Azospira inquinata: one gene and its partner. The protein of the gene in region 2 interacts with the protein of the main gene of each other region in a pairwise test. Links are inferred from orthologs where the notes say so. Each region holds a gene or a part of one and is shown on either strand. Other genes may lie near its edges. The genes, in order: recJ and Azoinq_RS07045.

The links.
Region 1: the proteins of Azoinq_RS07045 (region 2) and recJ interact in binary tests that used the Escherichia coli proteins (3 or more experiments, as listed by UniProt). The link is inferred for Azospira inquinata from one-to-one orthologs.

What each region holds. Positions count from the first base shown.
Region 1 is NZ_CP064782.1:3,021,783-3,037,180, forward strand. The notes cover bases 3,386-6,229. They hold recJ (single-stranded-DNA-specific exonuclease RecJ), read right to left. Parts: upstream 5,742-6,229; coding sequence 4,029-5,741; downstream 3,386-4,028. Other genes in these bases: Azoinq_RS13690 (DMT family transporter), read left to right, coding at 3,386-4,057; Azoinq_RS13700 (hypothetical protein), read right to left, coding at 5,887-6,229. In the rest of the region: Azoinq_RS13685 (DEAD/DEAH box helicase), read right to left, coding at 1,122-2,927; more of Azoinq_RS13690, read left to right, coding at 3,155-3,385; more of Azoinq_RS13700, read right to left, coding at 6,230-7,116; Azoinq_RS13705 (lipoprotein-releasing ABC transporter permease subunit), read left to right, coding at 7,499-8,740; lipoprotein-releasing ABC transporter ATP-binding protein LolD, read left to right, coding at 8,872-9,591; Azoinq_RS13715 (potassium channel family protein), read right to left, coding at 9,816-10,862; Azoinq_RS13720 (DUF2062 domain-containing protein), read right to left, coding at 10,859-11,386; Azoinq_RS13725 (methyl-accepting chemotaxis protein), read left to right, coding at 11,703-13,331; Azoinq_RS15155 (DNA internalization-related competence protein ComEC/Rec2), read left to right, coding at 13,902-15,398. UniProt on the Escherichia coli protein: Single-stranded-DNA-specific exonuclease.
Region 2 is NZ_CP064782.1:1,535,987-1,551,656, forward strand. The notes cover bases 11,132-14,247. They hold Azoinq_RS07045 (DNA topoisomerase III), read left to right. Parts: upstream 11,132-11,465; coding sequence 11,466-14,030; downstream 14,031-14,247. Other genes in these bases: Azoinq_RS07040 (DUF494 family protein), read left to right, coding at 11,132-11,336; Azoinq_RS07050 (FAD-dependent oxidoreductase), read right to left, coding at 14,128-14,247. In the rest of the region: Azoinq_RS06980 (KAP family NTPase), read right to left, coding at 1-2,387; Azoinq_RS06985 (metallophosphoesterase), read left to right, coding at 2,789-3,253; Azoinq_RS06990 (metallophosphoesterase family protein), read left to right, coding at 3,282-3,566; Azoinq_RS06995 (hypothetical protein), read left to right, coding at 3,776-4,549; Azoinq_RS15220 (IS3 family transposase), read right to left, coding at 4,992-5,135; Azoinq_RS07005 (IS3 family transposase), read right to left, coding at 5,137-5,838; Azoinq_RS07010 (transposase), read right to left, coding at 5,847-6,365; Azoinq_RS15225 (S1/P1 nuclease), read left to right, coding at 6,512-6,997; fmt (methionyl-tRNA formyltransferase), read right to left, coding at 7,047-7,982; def (peptide deformylase), read right to left, coding at 8,010-8,513; Azoinq_RS07030 (LysM peptidoglycan-binding domain-containing protein), read left to right, coding at 8,664-9,758; DNA-processing protein DprA, read left to right, coding at 9,758-10,873; more of Azoinq_RS07040, read left to right, coding at 10,881-11,131; more of Azoinq_RS07050, read right to left, coding at 14,248-15,273; Azoinq_RS07055 (rubredoxin), read right to left, coding at 15,334-15,498; Azoinq_RS07060 (rubrerythrin family protein), read right to left, coding at 15,570-15,670.

The DNA of each region.
Region 1 (15,398 bases), 1.5 Mb from region 2 along the record:
CTTTTCCGCGTTGCGTTTGCGCAGCTCGAACTCGTACAGGCGGGATTTCAACATGGCCATGGCTTCCGCCCGGTTGCGGTGCTGGGAGCGGTCGTTCTGGCACTGGACCACGATATTGGTGGGGATGTGGGTGATCCGCACCGCCGAGTCGGTCTTGTTAATGTGCTGACCGCCGGCGCCGGAGGCCCGGAAGGTATCAATGCGCAAATCCGCCGGATTGATGTCCACCTCGATGGAATCATCCACCTCCGGATAGACGAACACGGAGGCGAAGGAGGTGTGGCGCCGGGCGTTGGAATCGAAGGGGGATTTGCGCACCAGCCGGTGAATGCCCGTTTCCGTGCGCAGCATGCCGTAACAGTATTCCCCGGTGAGCTTGATGGTGGCGCTCTTGAGGCCCGCCACTTCCCCTTCCGATTCTTCCAACACCTCCGCCTTGTAGCCCTTGCGTTCCGCGTAGTGCAGATACATGCGCAGGAGCATGGAGGCCCAGTCCTGGGCTTCCGTACCGCCGGAACCGGCCTGGATGTCGATAAAGCAGGGGTTGGGGTCCTGGGGGTTGTTGAACATGCGGCGGAATTCCAGGCCCGCCACCTTGGTTTCAATGGCCTGGGCATCTTCCGCCACGGCCAGCAGGGTGTCATCGTCCCCTTCGGCCTTGGCCATGTCGAACAAATCCTGGGCGTCCGCCAGGGATTGGGCCACTTCCGTCAGGGTAAGGACCACTCCCTCCAGGGCCTTCTTTTCCCGGCCCAGCTCCTGGGCCCGGTCCGCATCATTCCAAATGTCCGGGCTTTCCAGTTCCCGGGAGACTTCGACTAGACGAATTTCCTTGGTGTCGTAGTCAAAGATACCTCCGAAGTTCCGCCGACCGGGTGTCCAGGTCGGCGATCTTGTTGGCGATGGCGTTGAGCTGTTCCGCTTCCATGATGATCTTGTTCTGCGTGGGGAAACCGGAAATTATACCTGGGGAAGGGGGGAGGGCGTAAGCCGTTCGCCGGGGAATCGGCCCGGGTGGGGCTTGGAGAGCCCGCCGTCGCCCCTTCTTTGGGGGCCATGATCCTCATGGCAGGCAGGTCAGCCAGGGCGGCAGGAAGGGGCACCCCCGAACCTCGCCCGGATCAGACGGTGGCCGTGGCTAGCGTTTCCGTGGTGAGCAGCAATTCCCGGGTGGCCCGGGTCATGGCCACGTAGAGCAGCCGGGCGTCTTCTTCCTGGTGTTCCGGGGTTTCCCCCAGAAGATTCAGGCCGGGAATGGCCACCAGGGGGAATTCCAGCCCCTTGCAACTATGCATGGTGAGGACTTTTACCGTGTCTTCCTGGGTGCCGAAAGTCATTTGCTTGAAATAGGTACAGGGAATCTGGTGCTGGCGCAGGTAGTGGAGTACCGCTTTGCCCACCCGGGGGTAGTCCCGGTAAATGAGGGCCATATCCTTCCAGGCCGTGCCTTGCCGGTGGGCGGCCTGGAAACGTTCTGCGATGTAGCGGGCCTGGGCCTGAATGTCCGGCAGATTCACGATCTGGGGTGCTTCCCCGTGACGGCCGCCGCTGATGGGGGCCAGCACCGGCACCCCGTCCTCGTCGGCCTGGGTGGGGCGCAGCAGGTCGGCGGCGAAGCGGGTGGCCAGCTGGAGAATTTCCCGGGTGTTGCGGTAGTTGATCTTGAGAATGGTGGTGCGCCCCTGGGCCTGGATGCCCAGGCTTTTGAAGCTGAATTTCTGCTTTTTTGAGCGCCCGTAAATGTCCTGGGCGTCGTCGTAGAGCACCAGCAGGGAATTGCTGGCCGGATCCACCATCTGCACCACCAGCTTGAACCAGGCCGGTTCAAAGTCATGGCCCTCGTCGATGAGCACCCCGTCGTACTGCCCCCCGGGCACCTGGCCCTGATCCACGGCCCGGATCAGTTTTTCCACCATGGCCCGGAAAAATTGCTCGTTTTCCTCCGTCCCTTCCTTATGGGGCAGCCCCTGGTGATAAGCCAGGAGCTGGGCCCGGCACCATTGGTGGAAAGAATGGACCAGCACCTTTTCCCCCAGCCCCTTGTCCGCCATGGATTGGGCCAGGCGGGCCGCCAGGGTACGGTTGTAGCAGAGCACCAGAATGGGTTTGCGGCAGACCTGGGCCAGATGCTCGGCCCGGTAGCCCAGAATCAGGGTTTTGCCGCTCCCGGCTACCCCGTGAATGACCCGATGCCCATCCCCCAGGCTGCGGGCCAGCTGTTCCTGTTGCAGGTCCATGACCTGGACAATATCCGGCAGGACCGCCTCGGTGTCGGTGAAAAGCTGTCCCTGGGTGGGGGTGGTGATGCGGATTTCCGGAAACAGGTGCCAGCGGATGCGGTCGATCTGGGGTAGGGACAGGGGAACACTGCGATGGAAGGGAAACATGGCCCAGAGCCGCTCCTGGAACGCCTCCCCATCCACTCCTTCCTCCATTTCATCCTTGCAGAGGACCCGGTGGGGTTCCAGCACCTGATCCAAATCCGTGCTCTCGAACTGTTTGCGGGTGATGTTGGTGAGCACCACCCCGTAGCCCCAGGGAAATACCAAACGGCCCGCCACCTTGCCGCTGGCAAAGGTGAGCTGGGGGTCTTTTTCCATGAGCTGGACCACCGCATGGGCGTATTGCCGGGCCTGCTCCAGGGGATTGGTGACCTGCTTGATGCCGTTGGGGGTGAGGATGGTGGCGCTGGTCCGATCCATGGCCTGAATGGTCTCCAGACGCCAATCCTTTACCTCCAGCACCAGCAGCCCCCGGCGGGGATTGAGAACGAGAAAATCCGGATGGAGATTGGCGCTGCCCACCGGAATGTCGTACCAAAGCAGGTAGTCCGCCTCCAGTTTTTCCTCCAGCCGCCGGGCCAGGCGCTTTTCTCCGGAGGTCATGCGAGGCAGGCAGGTGCTGAGGGCAGGAATCAGGGTGGCCACGAAAAAAATCTCCCAAGGACAAAAGGGGAACCGGCCCTCCCCGGGGGGCGACCGGGCATTTTTTATGCGTCTGAAATTATGCGTCCGGCAAAAGCTCCGCGCCAGGGCATGATTCACGTTTTTCCCTCCGTCAAGCCCTGGAAATGGATAGTTGCCATTGCCGGGAACGGCGGGGTGGGGGAGCGGTCTAGGGTAAACTGAGCCCCCTTTGGCGAAAATTCCCTCCCGTGTCTGCCTCTTCCAACGAACGTCTTTCCCGTACCGGATTACTCCTGCTTCTGGCCATTACCCTGGGCTGGGGGTTTAACTGGCCGATTATGAAAATTGTCCTGCGGGACGTGCCGCCCCTGTATTTCCGGGGCTTCTGCCTGTCCATGGGGGGGCTGGGCATGTTGATCCTGGCCCGGGCCAACGGCCACTCCCTGGCCATTGCCCGGTCCTACTGGGGGGCACTGGCGGGCATGGCCCTGGGCAATATCATTGGCTGGAATGTGCTGGCCACCTATGGGGTCAAGCTCCTGCCTTCGGGCCGGGCGGCCCTACTGGGTTACACCATGCCCCTGTGGGGCATGGTGCTGTCCGTAGTCATTCTCAAGGAAGCCATTACCCGGCGGCGGGTGTTGGGGCTGTTGCTGGGCTTGGCCGGGGTGGGCTTTTTGCTGGAGGAAGGGGCGGGAGCCATGCTGGCTACCCCGGTGGGGGCCCTGTGCATGATCGGCGCCGCCTGGAGCTGGGCCATCGGCATTGTGCTGCTGAAACGTTATCCCCTGCCCGTTTCCACCACCGTGCTGACGGGCTGGATGATGCTGGTGGGGGGGCTCCCCCTGCTGCTGGCCGCCTGGCCCCTGGAAACGGACCAGCTGCACTGGCCCCATTTTTGGCCCGCTTTCGGGCTGGCCTACAACATTGGGGTGGCTTTCATGTTCTGCTACTGGGCCTGGAACCGGATTGTGCTCATGGTGCCCGTGGCCGTTTCTTCCCTCTCCTCCCTGGTTACGCCCCTGGTGGGGGTATTCGGCGGCATGGCCATTCTGGGGGAACGGCCCGGGTGGCAGGAATACGTGGCGGCCGGGCTGATCCTGGCCGCCGTGGCCACGGTGACTATACCGGGGCGCAGTGCTCGACAATGAGCTGGGGGGTCTGCACCCCGTTGTAGTCGTTGATGGCTAGCCGGTAGGCCACCCGGGCCCGGTCCCCGGGGGATTCGGTGGCATTGAACTGGATGGCGTCCAGCCGGGCCTGATCCTTGCGCAGCCGTAGTTTCAGGTGCTTGTCCTTGAGCACCCGCTGGCTTTCCACCTGGAACACGTCGTCGAAGAGGGGGGGCGGGAAACCCTGGCCCCACACTTCCCCGGCCAGCAGCTTGGCCACTTCCAGACTGAAATAGCCCGATTCCAGGCCTCCGTCCGTTTCCAGGGTGCGGGTCATGGCCGCCGGGTCCAGTAATTCCTCTGCGACCTGGGCGAACAGTTCCCGGAAGCGCTCAAAGTCCGTTTCCATAAGGGTTGCCCCCGCGGCCATGGCGTGGCCGCCAAAGCGCAGCAGTAGCCCGGGGGCCCGCTTGGAGACCAGATCCAGGGCGTCCCGCAGGTGCAGACCGGGAATGGAACGGCCCGAGCCTTTGATCTGGCCGTTGTCGCCCCGGGCAAAGGCGAAAATGGGTCGGTGCAGTTTGTCCTTTAGGCGGGAGGCCAGAATGCCCACCACTCCCTGGTGCCATTCCCCGTCGAACAGGGCGATACCCGCCCCCACTTCGCTCTCCAGGCCGTCCAGGGCTTCTAGCCGGGCGTAGGCCTGTTCCTGCATTTCCGCCTCGATTTCCCGCCGTTCCCGGTTGAGCTGATCCAGCTGCTGGGCGATGTTGGCGGCCCGGGCCGGATCGTCCGTAATCAGGCATTCGATGCCCAGGCCCATGTCCGCCAGACGGCCCGCCGCATTGAGCCGGGGGCCAATGGTGAAGCCCAGGTCAAAGGCGGAGGCCTGGCTGGTGTCCCGCCCGGCGGCCCGGAAGAGGGCGGCCAGGCCCGGGCAGAGCCGGCCTTCCCGCATGCGCTTCAAACCCTGGGCCACCAGGATGCGGTTGTTGTGGTCCAGCTTGACCACGTCCGCCACCGTGCCCAGGGCAACCAAATCCAGCAGGGCTCCCAGATTGGGCTCCGGCTTATCCTGAAAAGCGCCCCGGCGGCGCAGTTCGGCCCGCAGGGCAAGCATGACGTAGTACATCACCCCAACCCCGGCCAGATTTTTACTCGGGAAGGTACAGCCCGGCTGATTGGGATTGACGATGCAGTCTGCCTCCGGAAGGCTGTCCCCGGGCAAGTGGTGGTCCGTGACCAGGGTGGCAATGCCCAGGTCCCGGGCGGCGGCCACCCCTTCCAGGCTGGCAATGCCGTTATCCACCGTAATGATCAGGTCCGGCTGCTGCTGGGCCGCCAGGGCCACGATTTCCGGGGACAGGCCGTAGCCGTAGGTGAAGCGGTTGGGCACCAGATAGTCGATATGGGCCTCGGTGCCGGCGCAGAAGGCCTTCATGGCCCGCATACCCACGGCGCAGGCGGTGGCCCCATCGCAGTCGTAGTCAGCGACGATGACCATGCGGGCCCCCGCCTCGATGGCATCCGCTAGCAGTTGGGCTGCTTCCTCGGCTCGGGTCAGGTCTTGGGGGGGGAGCAGCTGATTGAAGCCGTATTCCAGCTCCTGCCGGCTCTGGATGCCCCGGGCGGCGTAAATGCGGGCCAGCAGGGGGTGGAGACCTTGTTGTTCCAGCTGCCATTGCAGCCGGGGCGGAACGGATCGGGGCAGGATGCGGGTCATGGACGGGGTGGGAAAGGGGAAAAGGCCCGGGGAGTGTACCCCGGAACGGGTAACTGGATAAATAAACAGTTGTTGGAAAAACGGGGCTTTGGGGCTCTGTGGCGAGGGGGCGGGAGCGCCGTCAGAGTCCGCTCCTCTCCCTTTTTTAGCGCGGCTCTTCCCGGTCTGCGGCCAGGGTCCGGGCCAGATCCTGGATCGCCGGGGGCTGACGGAAAGCCTGCCAGAAGCGCCAGGGATTCCGGGGCGCGGGCGTCCAGGAGAGGAGGCCGTAGCTGGAAGGGCTCACCAGGGTCAGGCTTTCCAGCTGCCTCCCGTCCAGGGCTGCCAGGAGGGGAGCGAACCAGCGCTGCTCCAGATCCAGCAAGGCCTGGCGCCAGTCTTCTGCTTCCTGGTACTGGGCCGGGGGGAGCAGGTCGGGAATCTGGGCCAGCACGGTTCCGGCGGCGGCAGCCAATCCGGCATAGTCATCCGGCAGGGCTTGCACTGGCACACCGGCGCTTCGGGCCAACCCCCGGCTCAAGGTATCGTCGCTATAAAGAACGTTCCAGGGCCGGGACACGTCTGCTGGCTGGGTCGGGCCGATGGCCGGTTCCCAGGCCGCGCCCCAGAGCCACAGACTGTTTACGGTTGCCTGGCCCCGGGCCTCCCGGGCTTCATTGACCGGGTGGGCGTAGAGGAACATCTGGGCTTCATTGAAGAGCGCCGCCAGATGTCGGGCCAGGGGCGCCCCTCCCGAGCGGGGCAGGAGATTTTCCAGACGCCGCCCGGTGACGGCGGACAGGGGCGGGGCCGGGTAATCCTGGGCCGGGGCGGGGGAAACCCCGTCCGGAGCCTGGCTGGCCTGCCACACCGGGTCCAGCCAGCCCCCCTGGAGGCGCAGATACCAGCGCCGGGGATGGGGGGTGAAGCACTGCACCTCCAGATCCCCTGCCTGGGAAAAGTGTTCTCCCAGAGCAGTGCCCAGGGCCTGGGCTTCTTCCGGGGTCAGGCCCAGATCCCGGCTGTCCGCTAGCACCACCTGTTCCTGGTGCAGGCGCAGGTGGGCCGGGTCGGCGCAGAGCCAGAGAATGGGGCGGCTGGACGGGGCCTGGATGGGATTTTGCTGGGGGACTGTGGTTTTATCCAGTAACCCCCTATCCACCACACCCTCCGCCATCCCTTCCCCCTGCCAACGCCGGTAGGCCAGGGGGGCCCTATCCCCTTCCAGGGCCTGGGCTAGCCAGATTTCCGGCGCCAGGGCCGATTCCCGCCGGGGCGGGCAGCGATCCAGCAGGCGGGAAAGGGCGGGCAGGGTGGCCGGGCCCAACTCCTGGTAAGCCAGACCGTCTTCCGGCTCGGGCCAGAGCAGTTCGGGAATGAGAAGGTGGAGGTGCATGGTGAAAGGCAATCAGGAAGGGACGGTGTATTTTTGCCGAGGGAGCAACGGGCGCTGGGGTGGGCTTTGGGCTGAGCCTAAACGTTGGGGGCTTTGGCGAACTTGCCTCGCCCCTGGTACGGAGGAGGGCTCCGGGACGGGAGCTTGGCGTTTCTTTTCCTGGCCGTCCCGGCTTGTCCGGGGCCGAAAAACCCGCCGGGCACGGGTATGGGACTCCTGTCGGCGCTACCGGTTCCCTCTTTTCCCTATTCCCTGCGTTGGGCGGAAAAGCCCGTCCCCAGGCCCTTTCCGGCCGGGCATGGCGGACATCGGGGGAGGAAGTGTAGCATAGCGCCTTTGCTTCTTTCCGCCCCGCCCGTCGGGGTGCGCCTCCGGCATGAAACTGCCCTACGAATTACGCATCGGCCTGCGCTACACCCGGGCCAAGCGCCGCAATCACTTCATTTCCTTCATTTCCATGATTTCCATGGCGGGCATCGCCCTGGGGGTGGCGGCCCTGATTGTGGTGCTGTCGGTGATGAACGGTTTTCAGACCGAACTGCGGGACCGGATTCTCAGCGTCGCCTCCCATATTGAAATCACCGGTTTTGACGGCAATCTGGAGGACTGGCAGGTGGTGGCCAAGGAGGCCAGCCAGCATCCGGACGTGAAGGCGGCGGCCCCCTATGTGCAGGCCCAGGGCATGTTGTCCCGGGATGATGCAGTCCAGGGGGTGATGGTGCGGGGCATTACCCCGGACCTGGAAGACAAGGTGGCGGGCTTTCGTAGCCACATGAAGTCGGGCAGCCTGGACGCCCTGCGCCCCGGGGAATTCGGCATTGTGCTGGGGGCGGAACTGGCCCGGGGCCTGGGGGTGACCGTGGGGGACAAGGTGACCCTGATCGCGCCCCAGGGCACGGTGACCCCCGCCGGGGTGGTGCCCCGACTGCGGGCTTTCCGGGTGGTGGGTATTTTCGAGGCGGGCATGTATGAGTACGACTCGGGCCTGGCTTTGATCGAACTGTCCGACGCTCAGCTCCTGTACCGCTTGGGCAGCCAGGTGAGCGGCGTGCGGCTTAAGGTGGATGACCTGTTCAAGGCGCCCCAGATTGCCCGGGAAATCGCCCCCACCCTCACCGTGCCCGCCTATCTCAATGACTGGACCAAGAGCCACGCCAATTTCTTCCGGGCGGTGCAGATCGAGAAAAACATGATGTTCATCATCCTGTCCCTGATCGTGGCGGTGGCGGCCTTCAACATTGTCTCCACCCTGGTCATGGCGGTGACGGATAAGCAGGCGGACATTGCCATTCTGCGCACCCTGGGGGCCAGCCCGGGGAGCATCATGGCCGTGTTCGTGGTCCAGGGCGCCCTGATCGGCATTATCGGCCTGGGGGCGGGCATTTTGGGGGGCGTCACCCTGGCCCTCAATATTGACGTGGTGGTGCCCTTTATTGAACGGGTTACCGGGGTCCATTTTCTGGCCAAGGACGTCTATTACATTTCTGAACTGCCCTCCGAGCTCCAGTGGGGGGATGTGACCTGGATTACCCTGATTTCCTTCGTGCTGGCCCTGGTGGCCACCCTTTACCCCAGTTGGCGCGCTTCCCGGGTCAACCCGGCGGAAGCCCTGCGCTACGAATGAGGCTTGGGGACGCCTTCCTGCCCGGCCCCGGGGGGCTTGCCCCGGCGGTGCGGCATGGCGGCGGCCCCCGTGGCTTTTCCTTCTCCCACGGCGTCCCTTGCTGGGGCGCTCTCTAGTTGGTTTTTACGCCCATGTCTGAACAAATTGACGCCGCCTCCGCCCTGCCGGAAGGGGCCCCCATCCTCTCTTGCGAACACCTGGGCCGGGTTTACGGCCAGGGGGACACGGCGGTGCGGGTTTTGCAGGAGGTGAATATGGCCATCCGGGCCGGGGAGCGGGTCGCCATTGTGGGGGCCTCGGGCTCCGGCAAATCCACCCTGCTGCATCTCCTGGGGGGGCTGGATGCCCCTACCAGCGGCCAGATCCACCTCATGGGCCGGGACCCTTTCGCCATGGGGGAAGGGGAGCGGGGCGCCTGGCGTAACCAGCATTTGGGCTTCGTTTACCAGTTTCACCATCTCCTGCCCGAATTCACCGCCCTGGAAAATGTGGCCATGCCCCTCTTTATCCGGCGCCTGCCGGAAGAAGTGGCGGCGGCCCGGGCCAAAGCCATGCTGGAACGGGTGGGCCTGGGCCATCGCCTGGAACATACCCCCAGCGAACTCTCCGGCGGGGAACGGCAGCGGGCGGCCATCGCCCGGGCCCTGGTGACCCACCCGGCCTGCGTTCTGGCGGACGAACCCACGGGCAATCTGGACCGGCAGACGGCGGACCAGGTGTTTGATCTGATGCTGGAAGTGAGCCGGGATCAGGGCACGGGCTTTGTCATCGTCACCCACGACACCAGCCTGGCCGCTCGGGCAGAGCGGGTGCTGACCTTGACGGATGGGGTGCTGGGCGGGGCGAATTAAGGGGCTTGTGGCTTGGGGAGGGCGGAGACGCTTATGCCTCGGACCTGTCCCGGGGGTTAAAAGCTAGATCGCCGATTGACGCCGGTTTCCACGGTTTTTTTGGGACGGGGTCGCAGAATTTTGGCGGGTGTGAGGAAAAAGCCTGAGGGAAAAGTCGTCCTGACCGTCGCGGGAATCTTCCCCGCGCTTCCTACGATCACCACCAGTACTCAGGCCCGTGCGCCTTAGCTGAGCATTTCCACCAGAGCCGCTTCCAGTTCCACCCGGCCTAGAGGGCTGGCCATGGCAATCAGGGTGTAGCCCGGTTTCAGCTCGTAATCCGGGGTGGGGTTGAAAATCCAGTCCCCTTTTTCCCGGATGGCCAGGAGCACATATTCGGAACTGCGCAGCTTTAGATTGCCCAGGGGCGTGGCCCGGAAATTGGCGGGTACCTGAACTTCCTCAATGCGCAGCCGCTTTTCCGACTTGAGCATTTCGTCCAGGAAAGACACCACGTGGGGCCGGACCATGAGGGACGCCAGCCTGTTGCCGCCGGTGAGGTCCGGGGAAAAGATGGCGTCTGCCCCGGCCTTGCGCATTTTTTCCACATTGCGGGGCTCGTGACAGCGGGCCACCACCCGCAGATGGGGATTCAACTGCTTGGCGGTGATGACGATCATCAGATTGCGGGAATCGTCCCCCGTCACGGCGAATACCCCCTTGGCCTGGGTGATTTCCGCCTTCATCAGCATATCGTCGTCGGAAGCGTCCCCGTGGAGGTAGAGAAAGCCCGGGTTTTTCAGCTTCTGGCCTTCCAGGGGCTCCAGATTTTCTTCAATGGCCACGTAGCGGCGGGTGGTAGCGTCCAGTTCCCGGGCCACGTTTTTGCCCACCCGGCCAAAGCCGCAAACGATGTAATGTCCCGTGAGTTTTTTGATGATCTTTTCCATGCGACGTCTCCGCAGGGTTCCATTGAGGTCTGATTCGATCAGGGTCACCGTGACGGTGGAGAAGAGGAAGGACAGGGTGCCCATGCCCAACATGCCGATGGCCACGGTGAACACCCGGGCCGGGGCGTTGTGGCTCATGTCGATGATTTCACCGAAGCCGATGGTGGCCACGGTGATAAAGGTCATGTAGAAGCAGTCGAACCAGGAATAGCGTCCGGCGGTGAGCAGGTGATAGCCCAGGGTGCCCAGCAGCAATACGCCCAGCAGGGTCGCCAGGGCCCCATAGACATAGCTAAGGGCCTGGAGGGGCTGGGCGGAATTGTGGGATGAGCCGGAATTCATGGACGGTGGATCGGGCGTCGTTCTTGTCGTCTTCGGTGCCAGGCGCGGATTAGATAGAGCCGCCACCCGGCCCGGACAATAGCATAACCGGCGCCCGCCAGCAGCAAAGCCAGGGAAATTAGGCCCACCAGCAGGGGCCGGCCCAGGGCCAGGGCCCAGTGCAGGGTGGCGGTGAAACCGTCGCTCCAGGTACTCCAGGCGTTCCAGGCACCCTCCCAGGCTGGAGGCGGCGTCCCCGTCCCGTCCCCCGGTCCCACCAGCCAGCGGCCCAGCCGGTAGGCCAGCCAGTACAGGGGCAGGATAGTGAAGGGATTGGTGTACAGGGTGCAGGCCAGGGCCAGGGGCAGATTGACCCGCAGGACCAGGGCCAGCAGGGCCGCTCCCAGCATCTGCAAGGGCCCGGGAATGAGCCCGCAGAACAGCCCCACGGCCACGCCCCCGGCGGCGGAACGCCGGTTCAAGCGCCAAAGCCCGGGCTGGATCAGCCAACGCCTCAAGGGGGCCAGCCCGGGGCGGCGCGCCAAGCTTTCCGGTCCAGGCAGGCGGGGGCGCAGGGGAGAGGGCATGGGCAGGGGAGAGAAAAATAGAAAGTGTCCCACTATTCCCGGAAAGCGGTGTGGGGGGGAAGGGACGGAGGGCAAGGGGGGACGGGAAGGGAATTTTCCTGGCAAGGGCGCAGGACGAGTCGTCGGGTTTTTACCGTATAAAAATGACAAATTTTTTAGAGAAATTAAGTTTGTAGGATTTTTCCTAATGAATTTAGGGTGGGCCCCATAGGGGGATTGTCATAAAATCTGCCCATGGGGGCTGGGCTCAGTTCCCGAATCTTGGAGAATTGTGATGGGTATATTGCAGCGCCTACGGGTCTCCACCCGGATGCAGTTATTGGTGGGGATAACCCTGCTGGGCTTGATCTGCCTGTGTTTAACCGCCCTCTTTGAGATCCGCTCCACCATGCTGGAGGATCGCAAGGAAAAGGTACGGAATCTCACCGAAGTGGCGGTGGCCACCCTGACCTACTATCAGCAGCAGGCCCAGTCCGGAAAATTAACGGACGAGGAGGCCAAGCAGGCTGCTAAAGGGGCGCTACGGGGCATACGTTTTGGGCAAAATGACTACTACTTCATCTATTACACCAACGGGGTCAATTTCATGCACCCCGCCAAGCCGGAGTTTGAAGGCAAGAATAAGCGGGATGTGAAAGACAGCCAGGGGCGGATGTTTAACAAGGAACTCCTGGAGGCCGCCGAGCAGGGCGGCGGCTACGTGGAATTCCTCTTTCCCCGGGCCGGCCACACCAATCCGGAGCCCAAACTGGGCTATGGGGCCCCCTTTAAACCCTGGAACATGATGGTGGGTACCGGGATTTATATCGACGACATCGACCAGCAGTTTCACCGGGTCGCCTGGGTGCTGGGAGGCATTTCCTTCGTGCTGCTGGCTTTGTTAAGCCTGCTAGGTTGGCGTATTGGGGGGAGCGTGCTGCGCCAGTTGGGGGGGGAACCGGTCCATGCCACGGCCATTATGCAACGCATTGCGGAAGGGGATTTGACGGCGGATGTAGGCCGGGCGGAAGCAGGGAGCCTGCTCCACGCCCTGGGCACCATGACCGCGGCCCTGCGTAGCATGGTGGGAGAAATCAACGGACACGCCAACCAACTGGTGGGCAACGCCTCCCAAATTTCCCAGGCCTCCGACCAGGTGGCCCAGGCGGCGGTGCAACAATCCGACGCCACCTCCGCCATGGCCGCGGCCATTCAGGAACTGACGGTCAGCTCCAACCATATTTCCGACAGCGCCCGGGACAGCTCCCAGGACTCCCGGGACGCGGCCCAGGAAGCCAGCCAGGGCACGGCCCGGGTAGGCCAGGCAGCGGCCGCCATCGGCCAGATCGCCACCACCGTGACCCAGGCCTCCACCCAGATTCGGGCCCTGGAAGAGCGGGCCAACCAGGTGTCCTCCATCGCTAACGTAATCAAGGACATCGCCGGGCAGACCAACCTCCTGGCCCTGAACGCCGCCATTGAGGCCGCCCGGGCCGGGGAACAGGGCCGGGGCTTCGCCGTGGTGGCAGACGAAGTGCGCAAGCTGGCGGAACGGACCGCCAAGGCTACGGCGGAAATCGAAGACATGATCCAGGGCATCCAGGCGGACACCGAATCCGCCGTCACCGCCATGGACATGGCCCTGCCCGAAGTGGAACAGGGGGTACAACTGGCCGAATCCGCCTCCGCCTCCCTCAAAGCCATCGAAGAAGGGGCCAAGCGTACCCTGCAACGGGTCGGCGAAGTGGCGGACTCCACCCAGGAACAAAGCGCCGCCAGCACCTCCATCGCCCAGCGGGTGGAACAGATTGCCAACATGGTGGAAGAAACCACCACCATCATTCGCCAGACCGCGAACAACGCCCACCAGCTAGAAGCCATCGCCAGCGACCTGAAAACCATGGTGGGCCATTTCCGGGTGTGAGGTGCAGGGGAAAGCTGGCTTGAACCTAGGAGACTGCGTCACACCATCCGTAGGCAAGGGTTAGATAAACTGGATGCAGTCACCAGCCCTTTCAATAAAAGGGCTGTTCCTCGGGAGAAGGGAAAAGGTCACGCAGTAAAAACACCCATAAAACTCGCCCTCAGCCCAAGAGGTATCCCTGATGCGTTTCTAGGGAGAGGCCCCCAGGCCGGGGCCGAGGTCTCGCACTAGGCCGGGCGCCTTATCCCGTAAGGCTTGGCCAACAACAAAGCGTATCGGAAGTAAGCCCCTCTCAATTCCGGTTGAGGAGTGGGTAGGAAATAACGAAAGCCCCATTCCCTCAAGGTTTGGGGCTTTTTTCTGCCCCATCGTGCCCGCAACCAAAATTTGGCAATAGGTATCCGTGGAAAGTCTAGCCGCGCCATGGTTGCCCAAGGAAAGCCCCTCGAAAACCAACCATTTTTTCGAGGGGGGCCTTGAAAGGTCCTTTATGTGCCGTTTGGCCCGAAAGGTCGGGCTCGGGCAGCGCTTTCTCTTGGGCGGATAGCGGGCGCTTGTTATGCTATGGGCATGAACTTTCCCGCCCTGGCCTTTGCCCTGGGAGTGGGACTACTCCAGTGGTTGCCCGCTCTGCCAGATTTTTCCTTGCCGCCCCTGCTGGGGCTGGGGGCGCTGGCCTGGGTGGGACTGAGCCGCTCGGGCTTAGGGCCCCCCTGGAATGCCAGGCGGAGAGTGGCCCTCCTGGGGCTGGCTTTCGCTTTGGGCCTGGGCTGGGCCGGCTGGCGCGCCCAATTACGCATGGCCGACCAGTTGGCGCCGGACCTGGAGGGGCGGGATCTGACCCTGACCGGGGTGGTGGCCGCCTTGCCCCAGGCCACGCCCCGGGGCTGGCGTTTCGAGTTTCAGTCCGATGGTCCGGGGATTCTGGCGGGGAAAGGGGCGGCGCCCCGGGTCCTGCCTTCCCGTCTGCTGCTGTCCTGGTATAGGGATAAGGACGGGGCTTTACCCCTTCTGGAGCCGGGCCAGCGCTGGCGCCTGACCCTGCGCCTCAAGCGGCCCCATGGCAATGTGAATGGGGCTGGCTTCGATTACGAAGCCTGGCTTCTGGAGCGGGGACTGGGGGCTGTGGGTTATGTGCGGGGGGATGACGAACGGCTGCTGTTGGCGGACTCTGTCCTCCGGGCTGGTGTTTGGCCCCCGGGGCTGGCGGTGGAGCGGCTGCGCAGCCGCCTCCGGGAACATTTCCAGGCCGCCTTGCCCGCCGCCGATTATCCCTACCAGGGGGTGCTGCTGGCCCTGGCCATCGGGGACCAGCAGGCCATTCCCGGGGAACAGTGGCGGGTTTTCTCCCACACCGGTATTACCCACCTGATTTCCATTTCCGGGCTCCACGTTACCCTGGTGGGGGCCCTGGCCGGGGCTTGGGCGGGATGGCTCTGGCGGCGGCGCCCCGGACTTCTGGAACGCCTGCCCGTACAGCGCCTGCGCATCGGGGTGGCCTGGGGGGCGGCGGGAGCCTATACCCTGCTGGCCGGGGCGGCGGTGCCCGCCCTGCGGACCTGGGCCATGTTGGGTGCCGTTGCCCTGGCCCTGACCCTGGGGCGGGGCACCAAGCCCGGCGGCATTCTGGGCTTTGCCCTGCTAACCGTGCTGCTGTGGGACCCCTGGGCGGTGCTGGCCCCCGGCTTCTGGCTCTCTTTTCTGGCTGTGGCGGCTCTGCTGGTGGTGGGGAGCCAGGGGGGGCGGGAAGGGGGAGAAGGCCCCGGAGCGGCGGCGGTGGCCGGGGGGGATGGTAGCGCGGATGACTCCGGCCCCCAAGCCGCCGCAGGGCCCGGGGAGAGGGAGGCTCCCGTCGCACTTGCTATGGCCCCCGCCGCCCAGGATAGCCCCTGGGGCGATATTCCTTTTCCTGATGCCGTTTCCGGAACCGGGCCCCAGGCCAAGCCGACCCCAGAGGCGGGGCGAACGCTGTCCTTCCCCTCCGCCTGGGCCCAGGCCTGGCGGGAAGGCCGCCAGCGGCTCCGTCCCCCGGCCCTGGGCCGGCTTCTAGGGGACTGGGGCCGAACC
Region 2 (15,670 bases):
ACTGGGGCGTCACTGACTTCTGAAAGGAAGTTTCGCTGCGGATCAATGTAGGTTTGCTTGAACAGCGCGAACACCGTCTGAGACAGTCTTCTCATTCCCATCAATGCGAGATTACTGACCAAACCACTTGTCACAGCGCTTCGATCCTGATGGACGATAAGGGCTGAATGCAGGTTGTAAAGTTGTCCCTGACGATCTGCGGAGCATTGGAGCCTGAACAACATGAGGTCGTTCCAGGCAAGGACGCCGCGATCGCTGCTGACAAGGCGTTGAAGTAGGCCTTTGCCTTCGTACGAACGTTCGCCGAAGATCCGCCATGCAATCTCTATGACATTCTCAGCGGTATTCGAGAGACGACGACCCGATGTCCTCCCCCAACCAGCTCGATCTAAGAGTCTAAGCAGGGAGTAGATCGATCTATGTCTTAATCCTAAACCATCATCTCTGATCGCCGAGTAGTGCGGCAGATAGTCAACCAGCATGTCGATCGCATCTTCGGCAACGGCACGAGTGAAGTCATGAGACTGATTGACGAGTACTCTCCAGAACTGATCATGTGCGCGCTCCCCTCGTTCCAATCGAAAGTCAGGCGACGTCAGAACTGAAGCAATGGGCACTCCCTTCCGAACTCTTTCCACGGCCCCCTGATACAGAATAAATGTCTCCTGTGGCTCGGGCGTGGCGAACCGCACAATCAGCTTGAGGTACGCCTCCAGATTCCTGAAAGAGTCCTGATTGAAGCAGGCACGTGACGCCAGGACCGCCTCATCTACGTCACTTTGATCACCAAGCTTCAGAGTTATCACATCGAAAAGCTGTTTCAATAGGAATCCAGCGGCCCCTGAGTGCTCCTTCACAAGTTCCGAAAACTCAGCAGAGTTCTTGAAGTTTGGTTCTCCGTATTCGCGGCTCACCGAGAAAATCCCGGAACGCCCTTCCGTCTCTTCTGCATAGATAAGCCTAAACAATCCTGGGTAGTTCAAATGCAAGAGCATGAGGTTGATGAGGTCGCGTTTATTGAAGTCCGTTCGACCTAAGTCGCTTTTCTCTATTTGCATGAGCAACGAGGCATTGACGAAGCGCTTTACCTTGCGCAAGTCACCCACAAGGGGCAAGTACTTCGCCGCCAGCTCGCCATCGAGAATATCCGCCAACTCGTTGAGCACCGCGCCAAGCTTCACCATCGTGTCGGAAGGAATTGAGCCCAGTTGATTTTCCGCGCGTTGCCAGTCTCTTCGTAAGAAGTCCCGAATGCTGGAGCTATCGACGAACAAGCTCAGCTTGACTGTCACAAACTTTTCAAGGAACTCCCGTGCCCTCGAACCCTCGTCCTTGCTCCCAGCAAATATCTCGGTGTCGTAACAAAGGACGTAGGTGGCCTGAGAGAGCTTGAACGTCCGTCGCGTTGCGAACAGAACGTTGTTGGTAGTTTTCGCATCCAATCGATCCAGATCGTCAATTACGATGATTACTCGACGTCCAATCCGCCTAAGGACTTCGTCAATATCATCAAGCAATTCATCAACTGTTTCCTGCGACGGCTCCAAAGAAAGTTTAAAGCCAAGGAACGACAGGTCGGCCTTTCCTTTTATCAGTCGAGAGTACCGCGATGCTGCCGGTCGAAATTCTGGGACGTAGACCTTTCGTTGAATTGCAGCGGACAAGTCACGAATCAAGCGGCCTGCAAGATCGGGCTCAGATGCATACCGAAGGGGTTCGAATCGACAGACGATAGCTCTATCTTCGGCACGTGCCCAGTAACGTTCCGCGAGGTTAATGAAGCTTGTCTTGCCGACTCCCCACGGTCCATCGACCCCAAAGACAAGCCCCTGGTGCGCACCGCTTGCGAGCACAGTCTCCGCGAACGACTTAGCTTGCGCCTCGCTCGCAAGCAGATCTTCTTGCTCGTCTCCGATTTCCTCATCCGCAATGAAATACAGCTGTGGAGTCGTTTTTTTGGGTCTAGGCCAGTACTGTTGAACCAGTGGCGACAACAGCACGGCGCAGAGCAGGACGAAAACTGCCAGTCCCCATTGAGGATCGGCATTCTTTAGTACCGCATGAGCCTCGGCTAGCCAGGGAGAGGTCAACTCGTTTGTCCAGATGCCGATGCTGACAGCAACCAGCAGATCGATGCGGAGACTGCGAGCCATTCGCACAGCGGCAACGTACGCGCTCCGGTTAGCCGCGTAGACCAGACATAACAGTGTTCCGAGCAGTATCCCGACGATCTTAGCCCAGAGGGCTACATCAGAAAATATCGGAGCGGCGTTCGCACCGAGGTAGAAGGAATCCCGCCACACCTCTGCACCTACAAAGCCTACGGCAAGTAACCTTGCGAAGACCTGCACCTCGGGCATCTTCATGGCTGGCTTGGTAGCCATCATCTATTCCTCCTCCGTGGTGTGGAGCGATGTTCTCGCGCCCCCCGCTAAACTGCCGCCGACGTTAATACTCTACACGAGCGCAGTTGGCTTATCGCCTCAACGTTAGCAACCCGCGCTACATTGGCCACTCCGCTGAGTTAGTACCGAATTGCCCCGACTTTCGTAGCCTTGCCGCAGGCTGCATGGGGGGAGCGTGTCCGGAATTTTGTGTAAAGCTGCCATCGGCAGTTCTTCTAACAGATGGCAGCTTTGGCCGATTAGCCGACTAATCCTGGTTGGGCAATTACTCCGAGTAATTGCCTATAGATATCCGGAAATCTAATTTATCTATCGGAGTCTACAACCTATCCTGCGATAGTGAATTCGGATTCACTACACGACAACATGCAAGGTCCGGATCAATGAAAATCGCCCTCTTTTCTGACCTTCACCTGGAATGCCTACGCGCTTCCTGGGCTCCCCAGCCTTTGGAGGTGGATGTAGTGATACTGGCGGGTGACATTTCCCTAAGCACTTACGGGATGCAATGGGCAGCAAAGACTTTTTCTGCCTGGCCCAGCGCCCCAGCCGTGATCTACGTTTGCGGGAACCATGAGTTCTACGAGGGAAGCCTTCGGCTCATCGAAGAGCTGCAAAGTCCCACCTGGGCCAGGCAGGGAATAACGTTCCTTGAACAGGGAACAGTGGAATTCCCCGGGGTTCGTATTCTCGGCTGTACGCTATGGAGTGGCTTCGATTTGTACGGCGCAGGGACACAACAGGCGCTGGCCATGGCGACGGCGCGGGCCAGCATCAATGACTATTGGATGATCCTGGGGCGCAGTGGCAAGCAGCTAGAGCCCAAGGGGGGCCCTGGCCCTGTTTAAACGCTCCGTAAAATGGCTCAAGTCCGAGTTGTCCAAACCCTTCGAGGGCAAAACCATTGTGGTCACCCACTTTGCGCCCCATCGGGGATGTGTCGCCCCGCAACACGAAGGCAGCGAGGTCTCCCCTTACTTCGTCACCGATCTGAGCCACCTGATGGCAGCCCATCCCATCGCCCTGTGGTGCCATGGGCACACCCACACCAACAATGACTTCCTCGCCGAGAATGGCTGTCGGGTGATTTCCAATCAGCGGGGCTATCCCGATGAGGTGGCCACTAGCGGCTTCCGCCCCGACCTGGTGATCGAGGTCTAAAACCCTAACTGCATCACCCATGAAAAAGGCCACTTAGGTGGCTTTTTACCCTGTTCAAACAGGCTAAGAAAAGCTCATCGGACGGCAGTACCAAGTAAGGACGCCTCGATTTTGCCTTTTATGGACGTTTGAATATAATGGGCATCAGAGCTGCCTGACGTCAGCTTGCCCGTCCACGATGGCGAAGCTGGTTCAGCAACGTTGGTTTCATGGCTGCCCGCCCAAAGGTTGGCTATCTTGTTGTGTGGACGCATCAAGAATCAGCCGAACTTAGGAGCGTGCAGATGCACAACCATTTTTCGTCTACTCATATTGAGTATCTTCGTCGTCAAGCCAAGAAGCTTTCCAAAACAGACGACATCCCTCTAAGTAAGGCACTAGACTTAATTGCACAGCAGAATGGCTGGAGCAATTGGTCGCTGTTAGTCAAGAATCGTCTGCCAGACGACTCACCCGACAACGGATACCAGCTACGCCGTACGCGGGATGAATTCATCCAAGCGATCCGCAAGTTTCAAGTTAAGCAACCCCGCAGGGGAAGAGTAAACCGCTATGTTGAGGTATTGAGGCAGACAGAGGACATTTGCAATAGATTTGTCTCTGCAAAGAACGCGATCAAATTCGCTGTCTCGTACATTGAAACCCTCCTCAAGGTTCCGAGATTCCAGGTTCAGGTATCGTCTCTTGTGGATGTCGAGATGCATCGCTGGCTGCCTTACTGCCTGGTTGCAAAGGGAAATGAAGGCCAGATTCTTTTGAATCGCAAGTACAAGCCGGTTGGCTTGATCGGCGACACTTGGGTCAATTACGAAGACTTTCCTCATCTACAAACTCACTTAAAGGAAGAGCAGCTTTGGGATATGTCTCACCCGAAGGCAACCACTCCAGGCTTCTTCTATTACGACGGGGATAGCCCTTGGCGAGGACGAGCAGAGGCCTCTGCCTATCTCGAACGACTCAAGATAGCCCAATCCTTGTTATAGAAATCCGAAAAGTTCGGGGCTCGGCATGCATGTAGGCTACGGATCATAGCGATCACCTCCGACAGCCGACACTCAGCCTAGCGGCTTCCGCCCCGGCTTAGTGATCGAGGTCTGAGCCTAGAACTAGGGGCTCACTCATAAAAAAGGCTACTTAGGTGGCCTTTTTCCTCTTTGGAGAAGAACGCGTTTAGACAACTATCCGAGTTCACAGTCTCAAATATCTATGCTCATTTTCATTTATCGATGGAATTTACAACCGCCGATCATCGGCGCGATTGACTAGACCGCTGCCCTCAACAATGGCCGCTGCTTGCGCACCTCTTGGACCAGCCGTAAGGCACGCTCTCTGATCAGGGGAGTATTTGTTCGCTTTGCTCATAGCTCCATTCTTTCTAGTATTGGAGCCTCCTTAATTCTGAACTGACCCCCAGAAGTTGGACGGTCACGACCCCGCCGATCTGGCGGTGCTTCTCAGCCGGAACGCCACCGGACTGAGCCCCTGCAGCCCGAGCTTTATGCGCTCGTGGTTGTAGTAGTTGATGTAATCATGTACGCCCGCTTCGAGCGCATAAATGCTGTCGGGCATCTCAAGGTGGAAATACTCGGCCTTCAGCGTGCCGAAAGAAGCTTTCAATCGCCGCGTTGTCGAAACAGTTGCCCTTACGGCTCATGCTTTGCTTGACTCCACTCCGCGCGAGCATCGCTCGGTAGGGCTGCATCTTGTAGTGCCAGCCCTGGTCCGAGTGCACGATCAGTTCGGAGGCGGATCCGATCCGCGAAAGCGCCGCCTCGAGCGTACCGGAAACCAGCTCAAAAACCGGACGCGTAGCCATGCGGTACGCGACGATCTCGCCGTTGTAGCGATCCATGCAGGCCGACAGATAGAGCTTGCGGCCATTCACATTGAACTCGGTGACGTCGGTCGACCACTTCTGGTTTGGCGCGGCCGCGCAGAAGTCGCGCTGCAGAACGTTGGGCACGTGCTCATCGCTCATGCCCGGGATATGTCGGGAGCGCCTCCTCGCCCGGATCAACGCGCGTAGCCCCATCTTTTTCATCAGGCGCTGCACGCACTTGTGGTTGACCGGTTCCTCCGTCGAACTGCGTAGCACGGCCGTGATCCGTCTGTAGCCGTAGCGGCCCTTGTGCTCGTCATAGACGACGCGAATCTTGGCCTCCATGGTGCTTTGCTGGTCGGCACGCTGGGTCGCCTGGATCTGATAGTAGAACGTGCTGCGTGCCAGGCCTGCGACCCGCAGTAGATCCGTTAATTTATGGTGACGCCTCAACCCGGAAATCAGACGCGCTTTGTCGGCGCAACTGACCTCTTCGACCGGATCAAGGCCTGCAATTTTTTTAGGTACGCGACCTCCGTGCGCAGTCGCTCATTCTCTTCGCGCAGGGCTTGCGTCGAATCGGTGGCGACCATGTTCGAGGGCGCTGCGCAGCGTCGTTCTGGCTTCATGTTGGGACGCTCTTCTTTCTCGTCCCCGAGCGTCTGCACGTCACCTTGATCGAGATTGCGACGCCAGACCACGACTTGGTTTGGATTGCGAATATCATAGATCGTCGCCACCTTGCGGCTCGAAAGCTTTTCACGGTCCTGATGGGCCAGCACCTCTAGCTTGAACTGCGTACTGTACGCGCTGCGCTTGGGGCGCAACCCGTCAATGCCGTGGAGGCGATAGTGGCTCACCCAGGTGCGGATCTTCTCCTCGGGCACCTTCCAACGCCGGGCCAGCAACTTCGCCTCGCCTTCTCCAGCCAGAAAACTCTTGACGACCTTGAGCTTGAACTCCGTTTTGTACTTCTTCATGGAAACCCTCGAAATTTGTCCAACTTCTGGGGGTCAGTTCATTCCCGGGGCGATTCAGGACACAATATTTAACATTCTCCAAAAAAAATGGACTCAACAGACTAAAGATGTCCATCCCAACTCACATTGCGATTGACCGAAAGAATATGGCTAACTTCTTGATTTACCATCTCACTCAGGTAGTCCGTCATTTAGAAACTTGCACATACCACCAACCTTTGCATACCTGGAGCCGAAATCTCCCTTCAGGCCAGTCCGACAGGGGTGGCAACGGTCTCACCCTGGCCGGAGACGATGTCTCCGGCAGAGAAGCCAATCTCCATACCTATTGGGACGAACTAGCTGGTCCCAGGGGCTTACGGGGAGCCGCCCTGGCTCGCCGGGCAGAAGCGCTGAGTCGACTTTGTGGCAAACCTAAAAAAATGCAGGGTCCAACCATCTGGTTACAAGAAAGTCGTAACCTCGCAATAACCGTAGCCTACGGGGATTTACCCCCATGGCCACCGGTTTCCCTATCCCCGACCTATGCCGCTCGAGCCCAGCAGGTTGGAGATCAACAACTCTGTAAGGCCGGAAAACGGCTAGGTGCGCTGCTCCAGCAACAACTAACGGGTGATGGCTTCCCTCATTAAAAAAGGGCGGGTGTTTCACGTGAAACACCCGCCCTTTTTTTATCCAACCCTAAGCTACCGATACAGAGAACTGCTGCCCCACCTGCACCGGATGTCCCGCCAAAAACTGGGCAACAGGAAGACGCTTACCTCCCGCCTTCTGCAGCTCCCGAATGACCAGAGTCCCCTGACCACAGGCCACCCGAATGCCCTGGCGGGTTACTTCCAATACCTGGCCCGGATTCCCCTCGCCGGCTTCCGCTACCCCATTCCAGATTTTCAGCACATTGCCGCCCAGGTTAGCCGTAGCACCGGGAAAGGGATTAAAGGCCCGCACCTGACGGCTCAGGACTTCGGCGGACTGGCGCCAGTCCAGGGGAGCTTCCCCCTTACTCAGTTTGGCCGCATAAACAGCTCCAGCTTCTTCTTGGGGCTGGGCAACCAACTTACCGGCTTCCAGACCAGCCAGGGCTTCCACGATTAACTCGCCCCCCAAAACCGCCAGACGATCATGGAGCAGGGCAGTGGTATCCGTCTCCAGAATGGGCTCGGCCCGGCGCAACAAAACGGGCCCCGTATCCAGACCAGCTTCCATAGCCATAATACAGACACCGCTTTCCCGATCACCAGCCAGGATGGCCCGGTGGATAGGGGCCGCGCCTCGCCAACGGGGCAACAGGGAAGCGTGGATATTGAGGCAACCCAACCGGGGGATATCCAGCACCGCCTGGGGTAGCAACAAACCATAGGCGGCCACCACCATCACGTCCGGGGCTTCCCGGCGCAGCCGGGCCTGGGCCTCTTCGTCCTTGAGATTAAGGGGCTGGAATACTTCCGTGCCGTGTTCCAAGGCCAGACGCTTTACCGGTGACGCCTGGAGACTCATTCCCCGTCCAGCGGGCCGGTCCGGCTGACTGAGCACCAGGGAAATCTGGTGGCCAGCTTGGTAAAGGGCGGCCAGAGCCGTAGCGGCGAAATCCGGGGTACCGGCAAAAACAATCTTCATGCAGCGTCCAAAGGAAGAGGGAAGGGGTCAGGCCGTAATGCGGGATTGCTTGGCCAGCTTGGTCTTGATGCGGTTCTGCTTGAGCATGGACAGGTATTCCACAAATACCTTGCCTTTCAGGTGGTCGATTTCATGCTGAATACACACCGCCAGCAAACCCTCCGCCTTCAGGGTTTGGGTTTTGCCGCTCAAATCCTGGAAGCGCACAGTCACCTTTTCGGCCCGTTCCACCTTGTCGTAGATACCGGGGACGGAAAGACAGCCTTCTTCCCCCAGAATCAGACCTTGCTCATCCAGAATCTGGGGATTGATCAGCACCAGCAACTGATCCTTTGTTTCAGAAACATCGATGACAATCAATTGCTTATGCACATCCACCTGGGTCGCAGCCAAGCCCACCCCAGGTGCCTCGTACATGGTTTCCGCCATATTTCCGGCCAGGGTACGGATGTCATCGTCAAATTTTTCCACCGGCGCCGCCACCTTTTTCAAGCGGACATCCGGATAGCGCAAAATGGGAAGTAAAGCCATAAAATGCTTGCCCGAATAACGTATTACATGCAGAATTTAAAGAGAATCTCTAGCTTCGGAGCCCTTGCCCTTGTTTCCTCAAGCCAGACCCAATCCATCGCTTGAGACCACAAGGCTACCCCCGCGTTCCGAATAATCGAGGATAAGCCTATGTTTCGGACCCCGTTCCCAGCTCCAGGTACCCGGTGGGGCACCCGCCTTGCCCGCATTATAGCCACCCTGGCGTTCAGCGTCGCCGTCACCCAGGCCCAGGCCGTCCAAGGGGACGTGACCTTGGCGGACGGCGCACCGGATCACTACGTGGTAGTGAAGGGAGATACCCTCTGGGGAATCGCCGGAAAATTCATCAAGGAACCCTGGCGCTGGCCAGAAATCTGGCACCTCAACAAAGGCACCATACACAATCCCAACCGCATTTACCCGGGGGACATGGTGTTGCTGGTCCGGGGCGCAGACGGCCGCCTCCAGCTCAAGGTCGCCCATCCCTATAAGGGCAACCGCTCCGGCACCGTAAAGCTGGAACCCAAGGAATATACGGAAAAGGAAGCGGACGAAATTCCCGCCATTCCCCCCAAGGACATCGAGCCCTACCTGACCCGTCCCCTGGTGGTGGATAACAAATCCATGGATGACTCGGGCCGTATCGTGGCGCCCCAAGAAAACCGGGTCAATCTGGGCGCTGGGGACAAGGCCTATGTGACCAATGTGCGCAGCGACGGGGAAAACTGGGAAATCTACCGCCCGGGCAAGGCCCTGGTAGATCCGGATACCAAGGAAGTGCTGGGCTACGAAGCTTTCCACCTGGGCACTGCCCGGCTGGTCCGGCCCGGCGACCCGGCCCTCATGGAAATCACCACCGCCGTTCAGGAAATCAGCAAATTCGACCGCATGCTGCCGGCGGAAAAGCCCCCCCTGCTGGATTACATTCCCCACAAGCCTGACAACTTTGTGGAAGGCCGCATTCTCTCGGTCTACGGGGGCGTCAGCACTGGCGGCCGGGGCTCCGTGGTTACCCTCAGCAAGGGCGCCCGGGAAGGGCTGGAAGTTGGCCATGTGCTGGCCATCTATAGCGATTCCAAGAGCTTCGTCCAACGTAATGAGCAGGACAAAAAGGAAACGGTCTACATTCCTGCGGAACGCTACGGTCTAGTCTTCGTCTTCCGGGTTTTCGACAAGGTCTCTTACGGACTGGTCATGGAAGCCGAGCACCCCCTAGCGATCAGCGATCAGGTCAAAACCCCCTGATGCAAGATCGGGAAGCCCTGGCCGCCTGGCTACGCCTGACCCTGATCCCCGGGGTCGGGCCCCAGACCCAGCGCCAGTTGCTGGGCCAATTCGGCCTTCCCCACACCCTGTTCGCCACCCCCCGCAGCACCCTGCGCCAACATGTAGGTAACAAGGCCGACCTGCTCCTGGATACGGACAATCAGGAAGGGGTGGATCAGGCCCTGGCCTGGGCCGAGCAACCGGGTAATCACCTGGTCACCCTGGCGGACGCCGCCTATCCCCGCCTGCTGCTGCAAACGGAAGATCCACCCAGCCTGCTCTACGTCAAAGGCCGTCTGGACCTCCTCAATACCCCGGCCCTGGCCGTGGTGGGCAGCCGCAACGCCAGCCCCCAGGGAGAACAGGATGCCCGGGCCTTTGCCGCCACCCTGGCCCGCCAGGGGCTCACCATCGTCAGCGGCATGGCCCTGGGCATTGATGCGGCGGCCCACCGAGGAGCCCTGGCCGAAAACGGCAACACCATCGCGGTCATCGGCACGGGCATCGACCGTATTTACCCGGCCCGTAACCGGGATCTGGCCCTTGCCTTGGCGGAAAAGGGCGCCCTGATTTCCGAATTTCCCCTGGGCACCCCTGCAGTAGCCCACAATTTCCCCCGCCGTAACCGCATCATCGCGGGCCTGTCCCTGGGCTGTCTGGTGGTGGAAGGGGCGGTGGAAAGCGGCTCCCTCATTACGGCCCGTCTTACCGGTGAACAGGGCAAAGAAGTTTTCGCCATTCCCGGCTCCATCCATTCCCCCCTTTCCAAGGGCTGCCACCGGCTCATTAAGCAGGGCGCCAAACTGGTGGAGTGCGCCCAGGATGTGCTGGAAGAGTTAAAACTCACCGTGCCGCCTCCCCCCTCCGATCCGGAACCGGATATTCCCTCCCCGCCCCAGGAGCCATCCTCCGCCTTCCCTGAAGAGGCGCCGGTACTGGCGGCCCTGGGCTTTGACCCGGTTTCCCTGGATACCTTGGTGCAGCGCACCGGCTTGACGGCGGATGCGCTATACGCCATCCTCGTGCGCATGGAGTTGGCCGGAGAGGTGGCCAGCTTGCCCGGTGGACGCTTCCAGCGTCTCACTGCCACCTGAGCCTGCCATGTTTGACATTCTTGTTTACCTGTTCGAAAACTACTACGAATTCAGTTCCCGCCCAGAACCCGAAGTTCTGACCCGCAAACTCACCGCCGCCGGATTCACCGAAGAAGAAATCACCGAAGCCCTGGGCTGGTTGGCTGGCCTCAAGGCAGAAGGGGCCGTGCGCGCCTTTCCCCAGGCCGATCCCCAGGCCATCCGCTTCTACAATGAAGAAGAGCTGCACAAACTGGGCAGCGACTGTCGGGGCTTTCTCCAGTTCCTGCAAAATGCGGGGGTACTGAGCTCTGAACTGCGGGAACTGGTCATCGACCGGGCCCTGGCCTTGGCGGAAGAGCCGGTGGATCTATCCCGCTTCAAGGTCATTGTGCTCATGGTGTTGTGGAGCCGGGAAAAGGACCTGGATACCCTGATCGTGGAAGAGCTCCTCTCCGACGCCGACCCGGATCTGCTCCACTAGAACCTGGGCCCGTTTTTCCCTCCCGCCGTACCCGCCGAATCTCCCTGGCGGCCTTGACAACTTGCCAAGGCCGCCTTGCGCCTCTTATCATCCCCCGCACCTTTACCGGATTTCCCAGAGAAAGCCTTCATGGGCAAAAAGTTGATCATTGCCGAAAAGCCTTCCGTCGCCGCGGACATTGCCCGCGCTTTGGGCGGCTTCACCAAACAGGACGACTTCTACGAAAGCGACGCCTATGTGCTTTCGTCGGCGGTCGGCCACCTGCTGGAACTGGCGGCGCCGGAGGAATTCGAGGTCAAGCGAGGCAAATGGTCCTTCGCTAACCTGCCGGTAATTCCCCCCCATTTTGACCTGAAGCCCATTGCCAAGACCGAGTCACGCCTCAAGTTGCTGACCCGGCTGATAAAGCGCAAAGAGGTAGACAGCCTCATCAACGCCTGTGACGCGGGACGGGAAGGGGAACTGATCTTCAACTACATCGCCCGGCACGCCAAGACCACCAAGCCGGTACAACGGCTATGGCTGCAATCCATGACCCCGGGCGCTATCCGGGAAGGCTTTGTCCGCCTGCGTCAGGGCGAAGCAATGCAAGGCCTGGCGGACGCCGCCATGTGCCGTTCCGAATCCGACTGGCTGGTGGGTATCAACGGCACCCGGGCCATGACCGCTTTCAATTCCAAGAGCGGCGGCTTTCACCTGACCACCGTGGGCCGGGTGCAAACTCCCACCCTGTCTCTGGTGGTGGCTCGGGAGCGGAAAATCCGGGAATTCAAGGCCCATCCCTATTGGGAAGTGGAAGCCACCTTCGGTGCCGCTGCTGGAGAATATCTGGGCAAATGGTTCGATACGGGCTTCAAGGGCAAGGCCGAGGATGAACACGCCCGGGCCGACCGGGTCTGGGATGAAGCCAAGGCCAACGCCCTCCAGGCCAAGTGCCAGGGCAAGCCGGGCACGGTGACGGAGGAAGCCAAGCCTTCCACCCAGCTTTCCCCCCTGCTCTATGACCTAACCAGCCTGCAACGGGAAGCTAACAGCCGCTTCGGCTTTTCCGCCAAGTCCACCCTGGGCCTGGCCCAGGCGCTGTACGAAAAGCACAAGGTACTCACCTATCCCCGGACCGATGCCCGGGCCCTGCCGGAAGACTATCTGGCCACGGTGCGCACCACCCTGGAAATGCTCAAGGGAGACAACGGAGCCAAGGGGACGGAAAGCTTCGTCGCCGACCGCTACGGTGTCTTTGCTGGCCAGATTCTGAAGGGCGGTTGGGTGGTCCCCAACAAGCGCATTTTCAACAACGCCAAGATTTCTGATCACTTTGCCATCATCCCCACCACCCAGGCCCCCAAACACCTGTCCGAGCCGGAGCAAAAGCTTTACGACATGGTGGTCAAGCGCTTCCTGGCCGTGTTTTTCCCGGCGGCGGAACACCTGGTCACCACCCGGATCACCCAGGTGGAAGGGGAATCCTTCAAGACCGAAGGCAAAGTTCTGGTAAAAGCAGGCTGGCTGGCCGTTTATGGTCGGGATAACCAAACCGGTGAGGAAGGCAATCTGGTCCCCGTGGCCCCCAAAGAAACGGTAACCGCCCAAGAAGTGGCGGTCACGGCGCATGAAACCAAACCCCCTGCCCGCTATTCGGAAGCCACCCTGCTGTCCGCCATGGAAGGGGCGGGCAAGATGGTGGATGACGAAGAACTCCGGGCCGCCATGGGTGGCCGAGGTTTGGGTACCCCAGCCACCCGGGCCCAGATTATCGAAGGCCTGATTAACGAACAGTACATCCACCGGGACGGCCGGGAACTTATCCCCACGGCCAAAGCTTTCTCCCTCATGACCCTGCTCAACGGCCTAGGTGTGGCGGAACTCACCTCTCCCGAACTGACGGGGGAATGGGAATGGCAGCTGGCCCGCATTGAGCGGGGCGAACTTACCCGCCATGATTTCATGGATGAAATCGCCGATATGACCCGGCGCATCGTGGAGCGGGCCAAGAGCTACGACAGCGACACCATTCCCGGGGATTTCGGCGAACTGACCACCCCTTGCCCCAAGTGCGGCGGCAAGATTCGGGAAACCTACAAGAAATTCCAATGTTCCGACTGCGACTACGGCCTCTGGAAAATTGTCGCAGGCCGCCAGTTTGAGCCCGGGGAAATCGAAACCCTGCTCACCCAGGGCCAGGTGGGGCCCCTCACCGGCTTCCGCAACAAAATGGGCCGGCCCTTCAACGCCATTATCAAACTGAATGACAAGAAGGAACCGGAGTTCGATTTCGGCCAGGACAAGGGGGACGAAGCCGGGGCAGAACCGGTGGATTTCTCCGACCAGCAGTCCCTGGGGATTTGCCCCAAATGCGGGGCGCCGGTGTACGAACACGGCATGGCCTATGTCTGTGAAAAGTCCGTGGGCCCGGCCAAGACCTGCAATTTCCGCTCCGGAAAAATCATTCTCCAGCAGCCGGTGGAACGGGAGCAGATGGAGAAACTGCTCACCACCGGCCGTACCGATCTCTTGAAAAACTTTGTCTCCGCCCGCACCCACCGGAAGTTCTCCGCTTTCCTGGTCCGGGCTCAAGACGGCAAAGTGGGCTTCGAGTTCGAAAAACGGGAACCCAAGGCCGGAGCGAAGAAAGCCCCCGCCAAAACCACGGGGAAAAAGCCTGCCGCCAAGAAAACGGCAGACACCACGGAATAGGGGCTAGCCCCTTTCCAGCACCCAAAAAAGGGCCCCTCGGGGCCCTTTTTTCATGGAAGGGATCGGAAAAGCATCCCCAAGGGGCGTTTCCCTTCTCCTAGACCAGCACCGGCGGCACCTGGGTTGCCAGGGCCTGCTTTTCCTGCACCCCATCCCCGGCCAGGGCAAAGCCCAGCAGGTTGCCGGCCCCATCCTTGAACAGGGCCCGGGCCCCGGTTTCTTCCACCCTTTCCTCCCAGCCCCCCTGGACACCGGGAGCGGGGGGACACACCACCACGGGGCAGGCAGGGGTCTTTACCGCCACCGGCATGGCCGGATAAACCACCGCTGTGGGGGTCCCCGCCAGAGTGGCCGCCAGGGCCCGGGAAGCCTGCATAATGGGCAGTACGAAGGGCAACACCAGACCAGCCACCTCAGCCCCGTCCCCCAAGGCGAAAATATTGGCATCAGAAGTCGCCAGCTGGCGATCCACCACAATGCCCCGATTGACCGTAAGACCGGCTTCCTGGGCTAATCCCAGCCGGGGGCGCAGTCCCACGGCGGAGAGCACCACGTCCGCTTCCCCGGTCTTGCCCTGGGCCGTGGTGAGGCCATAAGCCCCCGGCCCGCCTTCCACCCGGGCCACTGAATCCTCCAGCTGCCAGCTCACCCCTGCGGCCGCCAGACGGTCCCGGAAAAAGCCCGCCACACCGGGAGGTAACAAACGTCCCAGGGGCAGGGGAGAGGGATCGTAAATGGTGGGGGCATAGCCTCCCTTCACCAGGTCATTGGCAAATTCACAGCCAATCAACCCGCCCCCCAGAATGGTCACCCGCCGAGCACCGACCAGCTTTTCCCGGAAACGGGCGTAATCCCCCAGGTCATTGACGGACAATACGGTTGCCGCCCCGTCTCCCTGCAAGGGTAAGCGGATGGGATCGGCGCCGGTTGCCAATACCAGGCGGGAATAGGTCTGCTCCCCACCAGCCCAAGAAACTCGCTGGGCGGCCCGGTCGATGGCCTGCACCCGTACCCCGGGGATGAGGCGCAAATTGAGTTGGGTGGCAATCTTCTGGGCGGGAGTATTAACCAGGGTAGCCCCGTCCTTGCCGTTGGCCAGAGCATTGGAGAGCATGGGCTTGGAGTAGAAATCCCCGGAATCGGAGCAAATCATGACCAGGGGCACTTCTTTATCCAATTTCCGCAATTCCCGGGCCAGCCCGTAACCGGCCAGCCCGGAGCCGATGATGACAATGGGTTCCACGGCAACTCTCCTTAATTTTTTTAGGGTGTTTTCTGTTGGGATTGGGGTCAGGCTATTTTTTTAGAGGGCTACCATTTCGAAATCGGACTTGCCCACCCCGCAATCGGGACAGCACCAGTCTTCCGGTACATTTTCCCATTTGGTCCCCGCCGGGATACCTTCATCGGGCAACCCCAAGGCTTCGTCGTAGATGAAACCGCAAACGATACATTGCCATTTTTTCATGATGAAACTCCTAAAATTTATTTTCTGCTTAAAAGTTAAAACTTCAGTATTTTCGAATACTTTTGCAAAAATCAGCCTTTGACCTTAGCCAAAGTCTCTTTGTAGTGGTTGGCGTGCCGTTCTTCAACCCGGGCCAAAGCAGCGAAACGCTTGGCAGCCTTGGCTAAAGTGG